Regions from separate parts of the Kocuria sp. LUK genome, predicted to be linked through region 2. Evidence: riboswitches for the same ligand, from Rfam matches in the RefSeq annotation. Region 2 holds a riboswitch; each other region holds the start of a gene.
What was found. A riboswitch is a leader RNA that binds a small molecule or an ion and turns the genes downstream of it on or off. The one in region 2 is predicted to bind glycine.
Positions count from the first base shown of each region.

Region 1: it holds a riboswitch for glycine, as region 2 does, so the genes downstream of both, gcvP (aminomethyl-transferring glycine dehydrogenase) here and gcvP (aminomethyl-transferring glycine dehydrogenase) in region 2, are expected to answer to the same signal.
Region 3: it holds a riboswitch for glycine, as region 2 does, so the genes downstream of both, cycA (D-serine/D-alanine/glycine transporter) here and gcvP (aminomethyl-transferring glycine dehydrogenase) in region 2, are expected to answer to the same signal.

Region 1 covers NZ_JAJMZI010000004.1:348,981-352,902, reverse strand. The annotation lists gene LQU92_RS09540 (phosphoenolpyruvate carboxykinase (GTP)) at 1-1,196, opposite strand, end outside; tRNA gene LQU92_RS09535 (tRNA-Arg) at 1,575-1,650, shown strand; glycine riboswitch at 1,816-1,916, shown strand; gene gcvP (aminomethyl-transferring glycine dehydrogenase) at 2,077-3,922, shown strand, end outside.
Region 2 covers NZ_JAJMZI010000011.1:6,011-9,932, forward strand. The annotation lists gene LQU92_RS14690 (GNAT family N-acetyltransferase) at 1-16, shown strand, start outside; gene rplJ (50S ribosomal protein L10) at 311-835, shown strand; gene rplL (50S ribosomal protein L7/L12) at 932-1,318, shown strand; glycine riboswitch at 1,480-1,585, shown strand; gene gcvP (aminomethyl-transferring glycine dehydrogenase) at 1,743-3,922, shown strand, end outside.
Region 3 covers NZ_JAJMZI010000004.1:340,603-344,524, reverse strand. The annotation lists gene LQU92_RS09510 (L-serine ammonia-lyase) at 1-1,023, shown strand, start outside; glycine riboswitch at 1,227-1,327, shown strand; gene cycA (D-serine/D-alanine/glycine transporter) at 1,727-3,187, shown strand; gene LQU92_RS09500 (aldo/keto reductase) at 3,243-3,922, opposite strand, start outside.

The DNA.
Region 1 (3,922 bases), on a different contig from region 2:
TGCGCGGCCGGGCGCCCGGAGTCGGGGGTCCAGTCGTTGCCCTTCCAGTCGGTCAGGTGCGCCGGGGTCTCCTCGGTCATCCCCTCCCACCACACGCCGCCGTCGTCGGTGAGCGCCACGTTGGTGAAGATGGTGTTGCCCTTGGCGATCGCGTGCATCGCGTTGGGGTTGGTCGGCCACCCGGTGCCGGGGGCCACGCCGAAGAGGCCGGCCTCGGGGTTGACCACCCGCGCCTGGCCGTCCTTGCCGAAGCGGATCCAGGAGATGTCGTCCCCGACCATCTCGGTCTTCCAGCCCTCCAGCGTGGAGTCCAGCATCGCGAAGTTCGTCTTGCCGCACGCGGACGGGAACGCCGCGGAGATGAAGTGCGTCCCGCCCTGCGGGTCGGTGATCTTGAGGATGAGCATGTGCTCGGCCAGCCAGCCCTCGTCGTGGGCGATCGCGGAGGCGATGCGCAGGGCGTAGCACTTCTTGCCCAGCAGCGCGTTGCCGCCGTAGCCGGAGCCGAAGGACCAGATCGCGCGGTCCTCGGGGAACTGCACGATGTACTTGGTGGGGTTGCACGGCCAGGGCACGTCCTGCTGGCCCGGCTCCAGCGGGGCGCCCAGGGAGTGCAGGCACTCGACGAAGAACGCGTTCTGCGCCGTCATCTTCTCCAGCACGGGCGTGCCGATCGTGGCCATGATCCGCATGGAGCACACCACGTAGGCGGAGTCGGAGATCTCCACGCCGTAGCTGGGGTGCTCGGCGTCGAGGTGGCCCATGACGAAGGGGATGACGTACATGGTGCGCCCGCGCATCGAGCCCGCGAACTTCTTGCGCAGGGTCGCCTTCATCACCTCCGGGTCCTCCCAGTTGTTGGTGGGACCCGCGCCCTTCTCGGTCTTGGTGCAGATGAAGGTCCGCTCCTCGACGCGGGCGACGTCGTCCGGGTCGGAGAAGGCGGCGAAGGAGTTCGGGAACTTGTCCTCGGCCAGGCGCACGAACGTGCCGGCCTCCACCAGCTCGCCGGTGAGCCGGTCCCACTCCTCCTCGGAGCCGTCCACCCAGTGGATGCGCTCGGGCTGCGTGAGCTCCGCCATCTCCCGCACCCACCCGAGCAGGTGCGCGTGGGTGGTGGGCGGGTTCTCCAGCGCGTCCTTCACAGCCTCGTTCAGCCCGGTGGTCTCCGTCGTTGCAGTGGGGTTGTCAGCCATTGACATGTCTCCTCGTTGAGGCCGTCCGCCGACCGCCCGGCCCTCGTCGTGCGCGCTCGCCGTCGAGCGCTCCGGCCCGGGGGGCACCGGGCCCACAGCGAGCGGCGTGCATGGAAGCAGGGGCGGCCGGTCTCTACTGTGATGTGCGGCCCATCCTAGCCCCCAGGACCCGCGCCGGGGCGCAGGGTTACGCCCCGCGGGCCGGGCCCTCCCGCACCCCGCCCCGCGGGCACCCCGGCGGGGCGCACCCCTCGCTCCCGTCGCGCCGGCCGCGCGTTCCCCCGGCTTCCCGCACCCTTCACCCCGGTTTTGCAGAACCGCAGGCCGCATGTAAGGTTGTACCCGGCTCGAGCGGCGGAGACGCCGGGCGGAGCCGATGCGCCTGTAGCTCAACGGATAGAGCATCTGACTACGGATCAGAAGGTTGGGGGTTCGAATCCCTCCAGGCGCACCACCAGAAGGCCCCGGACCGCACGGTCCGGGGCCTTCTCGCGCTCCCCGCCGGACGCGGGCCGGCGCGTCTCCCGGCGTCACAGCACCCGCGGGACCGGGCGATCCTGTTGCACCTGGCGCAACACCTCGGCTACGGTGTGGGAACAGTCACATCGACTGCAGTCGACGACGTGCGGCGGGAGAGTCCCGCTCAGCAGTTGTGGAGCGGGCGCCGTAGGAGCAATTCCTCCCCGGGAAACTCTCAGGCCCCCGTACCGCCGCACCGAGGCGCATCTGGAAAGTGGCGCGGAGCACCTCCGCGCACGCCGAAGGAGCAAGCCCCACCCCCAGTCCGGGAGGGCGGAAACTCTCAGGCAGAGCAACAGATCGGGGAGGACCCACGGACCGCGCGGCAGGGCCGCGCCGAGCACTGGAGTTCTCCCGAGACATGACGATCACCGCTCCCCTCCCCACGACCACCCGCCCGGCCGGCGACGCCTTCGCCGACCGCCACATCGGCCCCGACGCCGGGGCGGCCGCCACGATGCTCGCGGCCGTCGGCCTGACCGGCCTCGACGAGCTCGTCGACACCGCCGTGCCCGCGGACATCCGCCAGCAGGCGCCGCTGGAGCTGCCCGCGCCGCGCTCCGAGGCCGAAGCCCTCGCCGAGCTGCGCCGGATGGCCTCGCGCAACGTCCTGCGCACGCAGATGATCGGCCAGGGCTTCTCCGACACCCTCACCCCGCCGGTGATCCTGCGCAACGTGCTGGAGAACCCCGCCTGGTACACCGCCTACACCCCCTACCAGCCCGAGATCTCGCAGGGCCGGCTGGAGGCGCTGCTGAACTACCAGACGATGGTCGCGGACCTGACCGGGCTGCCCGTGGCCAACGCCTCCCTGCTCGACGAGGCCTCCGCCGTGGCCGAGGCGGTGCTGCTGATGCGCCGGACCAACAAGGCCCGCGCCGAGGCCCGCACCGTCCTGGACGCCAACCTCTTCCCGCAGACCCTCGCCGTGGTGCAGGGCCGGGCCCGCGCGCTCGGCTTCGAGGTCGAGGTCGCGGACCTCTCGGCGGGCCTGCCCGAGGGGGAGATCTCCGGGATCGTCCTCCAGCAGCCCGGCGACGACGGCGCCGTCGTCGACCACGCCGCGGTCGTCGCCGCGGCGAAGGAGCGCGGGGCCATGGTGACCGTCGCCGCCGACATCCTCGCCCTGACCCTGATCGTCCCCCCGGGCGAGCAGGGCGCGGACATCGCCGTCGGCAGCACCCAGCGCTTCGGCGTCCCCCTGTTCTTCGGCGGCCCGCACGCCGCCTACATGGCCGTGCGCAAGGGCCTGGAGCGCTCCCTGCCCGGCCGTCTCGTGGGGGTCTCCACCGACGACGCCGGGGCCCGGGCCTACCGGCTCGCGCTGCAGACGCGCGAGCAGCACATCCGCCGGGAGAAGGCGACCTCCAACATCTGCACCGCCCAGGCGCTGCTCGCGGTGGTGGCCTCCATGTACGCGGTGTACCACGGCCCCTCCGGGCTGCGCGCCATCGCCGAGCGCGTGCACGCCCACGCCCGCACCCTGGCCGGCGCGCTCGCCGGCGCCGGCGTCGAGCTCGCCGCCGAGCAGTTCTTCGACACCGTCCGCGCCCGGGTGCCCGGCCGCGCCGAGGCCGTGGTCGAGGCCGCCGAGGCCCTGGGCGTGAACCTGCGCCTCGTCGACGCGGACAGCGTCGGCGTCTCGGCCGACGAGGTCACGACGACCGAGCACCTCGTCGCCGTGGTCACCGCCTTCGGGATCCGCGACGCCGGAGCGGCCGTGGCCGCCGCCGCGGCGGCGGCCCGGGACGGCGCCCACGCCCTGTCCCCGGCCGTGGCCCGCAGCTCCGAGTACCTGACGCACCCGATCTTCCACACGGTCCGCTCCGAGACCCAGATGATGCGCTACCTGCGCCGGCTCTCCGACCGGGACCTGGCGCTGGACCGCACGATGATCCCGCTGGGCTCGTGCACCATGAAGCTCAACGCCACCGCCGAGATGGAGGCGATCTCCTGGCCGGAGTTCGCCGGGATCCACCCGTTCGCCCCGGGCCACCAGACCGCGGGGTGGCGGGAGCTCATCGACGACCTCGAGGCGCGCCTGTGCGCGATCACCGGCTACGCCGGGGTGTCCATCGCCCCGAACGCCGGCTCGCAGGGCGAGTACGCGGGGCTGCTGGCCATCCGCCAGTACCACCTGGCCAACGGCGCCGGCGAGCGGACCGTGTGCCTCATCCCCGCCTCCGCCCACGGCACCAACGCCGCCT
Region 2 (3,922 bases):
GGTCCCCGCCCTGTGAGGACCGGGCCGGCGCGGCCCGATTTGGTGCCCGCACCCGCGTGCGGTAGCGTGGGGAGCACCAAAGACCGCCGGTCGTGGTTCCCCATGCCTGCCGCATCCCGTTCGGGACGCGGTGCGCCGGGGGAGCAGCCGTAAGAGTTCCGTTTCCGGAACGGCCAGCGCAGGTGAACCAGCACAGCCGCGCGCGCCTCTCCACGGCCCGCAGCGGCCGGCCCCGGGCATCTGCGCGGGGCCTTTTCCGTGTCCGGGACCCCTCGGCAGCGCACCGGCATCGAAGACCGGAAGGAGTACCATGGCGAACCCGGAAAAGGCAGCCGCGGTCGCCGAGTTGAAGGAGCTGTTCTCCAACTCGGACGCTGCTGTCCTGACTGAGTACCGCGGTCTCACCGTGGCCCAGCTCAAGGAGCTGCGCCGCTCGCTCGGTGAGAACGCCGAATACGCCGTGGTGAAGAACACGCTGACCGCGATCGCGGCCAAGGAGCTGGGCATCGACGCGTTCGACGGCCAGCTCGCCGGCCCGAGCGCCATCGCCTTCGTCTCGGGCGACCCCGTCGAGGCCGCCAAGAGCCTGCGTGACTTCGCCAAGGCGAACCCGCAGCTCGTGGTCAAGGGCGGCTACCTCGAGGGCAAGGCGCTCAGCGAGGCCGAGATCAAGCAGCTCGCGGACCTCGAGTCCCGCGAGGTGCTGCTCGCCAAGGTCGCCGGCGCCGCCCAGGCGTCGCTGTCCAAGGCCGCCGCGCTGTTCCAGGCCCCGCTGTCCAAGACCGTCCGCACCGCGGAGGCGCTGCGCGCCAAGGTCGAGGAGCAGGGCGCCTAACCAGCACCCGCCGCGAGGCACATTCTCACCACGGAAACGTCCCGTCCCGCGCCGACGAACCCGGTCGGGACACCCCATCGAAAAGGAGCCACAACCATGGCCAAGCTCACCACCGAAGAACTGATCGACGCCTTCAAGGAGCTCTCCCTGATCGAGCTCTCCGAGTTCGTCAAGGCGTTCGAGGAGACCTTCGACGTCACCGCCGCCGCCCCCGTGGCCGTCGCCGGTGCGGCCGCCCCGGCCGCCGGTGCCGCCGAGGAGGCCGAGGAGCAGACCGAGTTCGACGTCGTCCTCGAGGCCGCCGGCGACAAGAAGATCCAGGTCATCAAGGAGGTCCGCGCGCTGACCTCCCTCGGCCTCAAGGAGGCCAAGGACCTCGTGGACTCGGCCCCCAAGGCCGTGCTCGAGGGCGCCAACAAGGAGACCGCGGACAAGGCCAAGGAGGCCCTCGAGGGCGCCGGCGCCACCGTCACCCTCAAGTAGCACCTCCGGACGCACCCCTCGCGGGTGCGCCCTGCCGAGGCCCCGGACGCACCGCGTCCGGGGCCTCGTGCCGTTGCCCGGGCCTCCCGGCGGATCCGTCCGGGGCGGGGGAGCGGCGGGGCATCTGTGCGACACTGGAGGCACAACCACATCTCGGCCGACCACGCGCGGCGGGAGAGTCCGGGACCGCCCGCGGAGGGCGGGACCGGCGCCGAAGGAGCAACTCCTCCCCGGGAATCTCTCAGGCCCCAGAACCGCCGCGAGCAGGCCACTCTGAAGAGGTCCCGCCTCCCCGGCCACCGGCCGGGGGTGCCGGCCACCGACGGTGCAGGCCGCCCCCGGGCGGCGAAAACTCTCAGGTCAGCGAACAGAGCGGGGAGACCGGACGGGCCCCGACCGGGGCCTCGAGAACGAGGAGCTGACCTTGTCCTTCCTGGCACGCCACCTCGGCCCCGACGCGGCCGAGACCCGGACCATGCTCGAGACGGTCGGCGCGGCCGACCTCGACGACCTCGTCGCCCGCGCCGTCCCGCGCGGGATCGTCGCCGACGCCCCGCTGCGCCTGCCCGCGCCGATGTCGGAGCACGAGGCCCTCGCGGCCCTGCGCCGGATCGCGGCCAAGAACCGCGTGATGACCCAGATGATCGGTCAGGGCTACGCCGAGACCGTGACCCCGCCGGTGCTGCGGCGCAACATCCTCGAGAACCCCGCCTGGTACACCTCCTACACCCCGTACCAGCCGGAGATCTCCCAGGGCCGGCTCGAGGCCCTGCTCACCTTCCAGAACGCGGTCATGGACCTCACCGGCCTCGACCTCGCCAACGCCTCCCTGCTGGACGAGTCCTCGGCCGTGGCCGAGGCGGTGCTCATGATGCGCCGCGCCAACCGGCGCTCGACGAGCGACCGGGTGCTCGTCGACGCCCGCACCCTGCCGCAGACCCTCGCGGTGCTGCGCGGGCGCTGCCGGGCCGTGGGCGTCGAGCTCGTCGTCGCGGACCTCACCGCGCAGCTGCCCGAGGGCGAGTTCTTCGGCGTGGTCCTCGCCCACGTCGGCGTCGACGGCGACGTCGCCGAGCTGGGCCCCCGCGTCGAGCAGGCCCGTGCCGCCGGCGCGCTCGTGACCGCGACCACCGACCTGCTGGCGCTGACCCTGCTGCGCTCCCCGGGGGAGCAGGGCGTGGACATCGCCGTCGGCTCCGCCCAGCGCTTCGGGGTGCCCCTGTTCTTCGGCGGCCCCCACGCCGCGTTCATCGCCTGCCGCAAGGGCTTCGAGCGCAACCTGCCGGGCCGCCTCGTGGGCGTGTCCACCGACTCCTCCGGCCGGCCCGCCTACCGGCTCGCGCTGCAGACCCGCGAGCAGCACATCCGCCGCGAGAAGGCCACCTCCAACATCTGCACCGCCCAGGCGCTGCTGGCCGTCGTGGCCGGCGCCTATGCCGCCTACCACGGCCCCGACGGGCTGCGTGCCATCGCCGAGCGCGTGCACGGGCTCGCCGCCCGCCTCGCCACGGGCCTGGCCGCCGCCGGCACCACCGTGGTGCACGAGCACTTCTTCGACACCGTCCTCGCGCAGGTCCCCGGACGCGCCGACGCCGTGGTCGCCGCCGCCGCCGAGCGGGGGATCAACCTGCGCCGCGTCGACGCCGACCGGGTCTCCGTCTCCCTGGGCGAGCCGCACGACGAGCGCGACGTCGACGCCGTGCTCGCGGCCTTCGGCGCCGCCGCCCCCGAGCAGGACGCGCCGCAGGACGCGTGGGCGCTGCCCGCGGCCCTGCTGCGCACCGACGGCTACCTCGCCCACCCGGTGTTCAACACCCACCGCTCCGAGACCGCCATGATGCGCTGGCTGCGCGGGCTCGCGGACAAGGACCTGGCCCTGGACCGCACGATGATCCCGCTGGGCTCGTGCACCATGAAGCTCAACGCCGCCGCCGAGATGGAGCCGATCAGCTGGCCCGAGCTCGCCTCGATCCACCCGCTGGCCCCCGAGGACCAGACCCTGGGCTGGCAGGAGCTCATCGGCCAGCTCGAGACGTGGCTGACCGAGATCACCGGCTACGCCGCCGTGTCCGTCCAGCCCAACGCCGGCTCCCAGGGCGAGCTGGCCGGGCTGCTCGCGATCCGCCGCTACCACCTCTCCCGCGGCGACCGGCAGCGCAAGACCATCCTCATCCCCTCCTCCGCCCACGGCACCAACGCGGCCTCGGCCGTGCTGGCCGACCTCAAGGTCGTCGTCGTCGCCACCGCCGCCGACGGCTCGGTGGACATGGCGGACCTGCGGGAGCGGATCGCGCAGACCGGCGACGAGCTCGCCGGGATCATGATCACCTACCCCTCGACCCACGGGGTGTTCGAGGAGCAGGTCACCGAGGTCTGCGCCGCCGTGCACGAGGCCGGCGGCCAGGTCTACGTCGACGGCGCCAACCTCAACGCCCTCATGGGCCTGGCCCGGCCCGGGCGCTTCGGCGGGGACGTCTCCCACCTGAACCTGCACAAGACCTTCTGCATCCCCCACGGCGGCGGCGGGCCCGGCGTGGGCCCCGTCGCGGTGGCCGAGCACCTCGTGCCGTTCCTGCCCGAGGACCCGGCGGCCGCCGCGGCCGA
Region 3 (3,922 bases), on a different contig from region 2:
GCGGACGGGGCCGTGCTGGCCGACGAGACCTGGTTCTCGGTCGGCGGCGGGTTCATCGTCCAGGAGGGCGAGGAGGACGCGGCGGCGGCCGAGCTCGACGAGGCCAGCAAGCAGGTCCCGCACCCGTTCCGCACCGCGCGGGAGCTCCTGGCGCACTGCCGGGCCACGGGCCTGTCCATCAGCGACGTGATGCTGGCCGACGAGCGCACCTGGCGCACCGAGGAGGAGATCCGGGCGGGGCTGCTGCACATCTGGGACGTCATGGAGCAGTGCAAGGACTCCAGCCTGCGCCGCACCGGCACCCTGCCGGGCGGGCTCAAGGTCGCCCGCCGGGCCCCGGCCTGGCACGACCGGCTGCGCCGGGAGGACCCGGACCGGGACCCGTCCTACTGGCAGGAGTGGGTGAACCTCGTGGCTCTGGCCGTCAACGAGGAGAACGCCTCCGGCGGGCGGGTCGTCACCGCCCCGACCAACGGGGCGGCCGGGATCATCCCCGCCGTGCTGTTCTACGCCACCCACTACGCCCCCGAGATCCGGCGGGCGATGGCCGGCGGGGACGCCGAGGAGCTGCGGCGGGTCCGCGAGTCCGTCGTGGTCCGCTTCCTGCTGGCCGCCGGCGCCGTGGGCGTCCTGTACAAGGAGCAGGCCTCCATCTCCGGGGCCGAGGTCGGCTGCCAGGGCGAGGTCGGCTCCGCCTCCTCGATGGCCGCCGGCGGCCTGGCCGAGGTCCTCGGCGGGACCCCGGAGCAGGTGGAGAACGCCGCGGAGATCGCCATGGAGCACAACCTCGGCCTGACCTGCGACCCCATCGGCGGGCTCGTGCAGGTGCCCTGCATCGAGCGCAACGCGATCGCCGCCGCCAAGGCCATCAACGCCGCGAAGATGGCGCTGTGGGGCGACGGCACCCACCGGGTGAGCCTCGACGAGGTCATCGTCACCATGCGCGAGACCGGCAAGGACATGAGCCACAAGTACAAGGAGACCGCGCTCGGCGGACTGGCCGTCAACGTCGTCGAGTGCTGAGCCGCGCACCGCGAGCTCCCCTGCCCCTCCCGGCCCCGTCCGGCGCCCCTCCGGGGACGCCGGGCGGGGCCGTCGCGCTCCGCACCGCGCGGACGTGCCGTGCCGCGGGCACGGTCGCGACCTGCGACGACACGGCAGAACGGCCGAGTTGTGCGCTGCGGCACACCCGGCCTATGGTGTGACTGCAGTCACAGCACAGCCGTGGACGTGCGGCGGGAGAGTCCCGCTCAGCAGTCGTGGAGCGGGCGCCGTAGGAGCAATTCCTCCCCGGGAAACTCTCAGGCCCCCGTACCGCCGCACCGAGGCGCATCTGGAAAGTGGCGCGGAGCACCTCCGCGCACGCCGAAGGAGCAAGCCCCACCCCCAGTCCGGGAGGGCGGAAACTCTCAGGCAGAGCAACAGATCGGGGAGGACCCACGGACCGCGCGGCAGGGCCGCGCCGAGCACTGGAGTTCTCCCGAGACATGACGATCACCGCTCCCCTCCCCACGACCACCCGCCCGGGTGGAGGGGCGCCCGCCGACCGTCACCCCGGCACCGACTCCCGTCACGGCACGACGCTGCCCGCCGCAGGGCCCGGCACAGGCCGTTCCCGTTCCCCCCGCGGGGAGCGGTGGGCCCTGTCCGCACCCCGGCGCGGTCCTGCACCGGTGCAGCACCCCGTTCCGTGTTCCGCGAGGAACCGACAGGAAGAGACCACGTCATGAGCTCAGCCACGCAGCAGCCCCATCTCGAGAGAGCCCTGTCCAGCCGCCACATCCAGCTCATCGCCATCGGCGGCGCCATCGGCACCGGCCTGTTCATGGGCTCGGGCAAGACCATCTCCGTCGCCGGGCCCGCGGTGATCTTCGTCTACATGCTCATCGGCTTCATGCTCTTCTTCGTCATGCGGGCGATGGGCGAGCTGCTGCTGAGCAACACCGAGTACAAGAACTTCTCCGACTTCGCCGGGGACCTCCTGGGCCCCTGGGCCTCGTACTTCACGGGGTGGACCTACTGGTTCTGCTGGGTGGTCACCGGGATCGCGGACGTGGTCGCGATCGCCCACTACGTCTCCTTCTGGTGGCCCGACCTGCCGCTGTGGATCCCCGCGGTCTCCTGCGTCGTGCTCCTGCTGGCGCTGAACCTCCCGACGGTGCGCGCCTTCGGGGAGACCGAGTTCTGGTTCGCCCTGATCAAGATCGTCGCCATCCTCGCCCTGATCGTCGTCGGCCTGGTCATGATCATCACCGGCTTCGAGACCGACGGCGCCCGCGCGTCGGTGAGCAACCTGTGGGCGCACGGCGGCATGTTCCCCACCGGCTTCATGGGCTTCGTGGCCGGCTTCCAGATCGCCGTGTTCGCCTTCGTGGGCATCGAGCTGGTCGGCGCCACCGCGGCCGAGGCCAAGGACCCCGAGGTGACCCTGCCGCGGGCGGTGAACTCGATCCCGGTCCGCATCCTCGTCTTCTACGTGGGTGCGCTGATCGTGCTCATGGCCGTGCGCCCCTGGACCACCTACAGCGCCGCCGAGTCGCCGTTCGTGGGCATGTTCGCCCTCGCGGGCCTCGTCGGGGCCGCCGGCGTGGTGAACTTCGTGGTCCTCACCTCGGCGACCTCCTCGGCGAACTCCGGCATCTACTCGACCTCGCGCATGGTCTACGGCCTGGCCCAGGAGGGCGACGCGCCGAAGGCCTTCGGCCGGCTCTCGACCCGCAGGGTCCCCCGCAACGCCCTGCTGTTCTCCTGCATGTTCCTGCTCGCCGGCGTCGTGCTGCTCTACGCGGAGGGCAGCGTCGCGGCGGCCTTCACCATGGTGACCACCGTCTCGGCCCTGTGCTTCATGTTCGTGTGGTCGATCATCCTGATCAGCTACATCGTCTACCGGCGCCGCCGTCCGCAGGTCCACGCCGCGAGCGCGTTCAAGATGCCCGGCGGGACGTTCATGCCCTGGGTGGTCCTGGCGTTCTTCGGGTTCGTCCTCTGGGCGCTGACCACGCAGCCGGACACCCGCACGGCGCTGCTGCTCACCCCGCTGTGGTTCGCGGTCCTGGGCGCCGGCTACCTGGTGCTGCGCCGCAACCCCGAGCACGCCGCCCTGCGCGCCCTGCACGAGGCCAAGGTCCGTCAGGAGCTCGAGGACCGGCACGCCGCGGCCGAGGAGGCCCCCGCACTCACCCGCTGAGTCCCGCGCCCCGTTCCGGACGGGAGGCCCCCGCCGCGGGGGCCTCCCGTCCGCGTCAGTACCGCGGGGCGGGGGCCGCCACGCGGTCGAGCACCGCGAGGTCCTCGGCCGTGAGCCGCAGCTCCGCCGCGGCCGCGTCCTCGCGCAGGTGGCCGAGGTCGCTCGTGCCGGGGATGGGGACGACGTGCTCGCCGGCCACCGTGGTCCACGCGATCGCGACCGCCGCCGGAGAGGTCCCGTGGCGCTCGGCGACCTCCCGGAGCGGGGCGAGCACCGTCTCCTGGGCGGCCATCGCCTCGGGCGCGAAGCGGGGGTTGCGGGAGCGGAAGTCGTCCGCGGAGAAGGCGCGCCCGCCGAGCGCGCCGGCGAGGTAGCCGCGGCCCAGCGGGGAGAACGGCACGAACGCGGCGCCGTGCTCGGCGCACCAGCCGATCACGTCCCCGGCGGGCTCGCCGTCGGCGGTGACCCCGGAGCCGTCGGGGTCGCGCGTCCACAGGGAGTACTCGGACTGGACCGCCGCGACGGGGTGGACGGCGTGCGCGCGGTCGGCCTGGGCGGTACTCACCTCGGAGAGCCCGAGGTGGCGGACCTTGCCCTCCGCGACCAGCTCGGCCAGTGCGCCCCAGGTCTCCTCGAGGGGCACCTCCGGGTCCACGCGGTGGAGGTAGTAGAGGTCGAGCACGTCGGTGCGCAGCCGGCGCAGGCTGTCCTCCGCGCTGCGGCGCACCTCGTCCG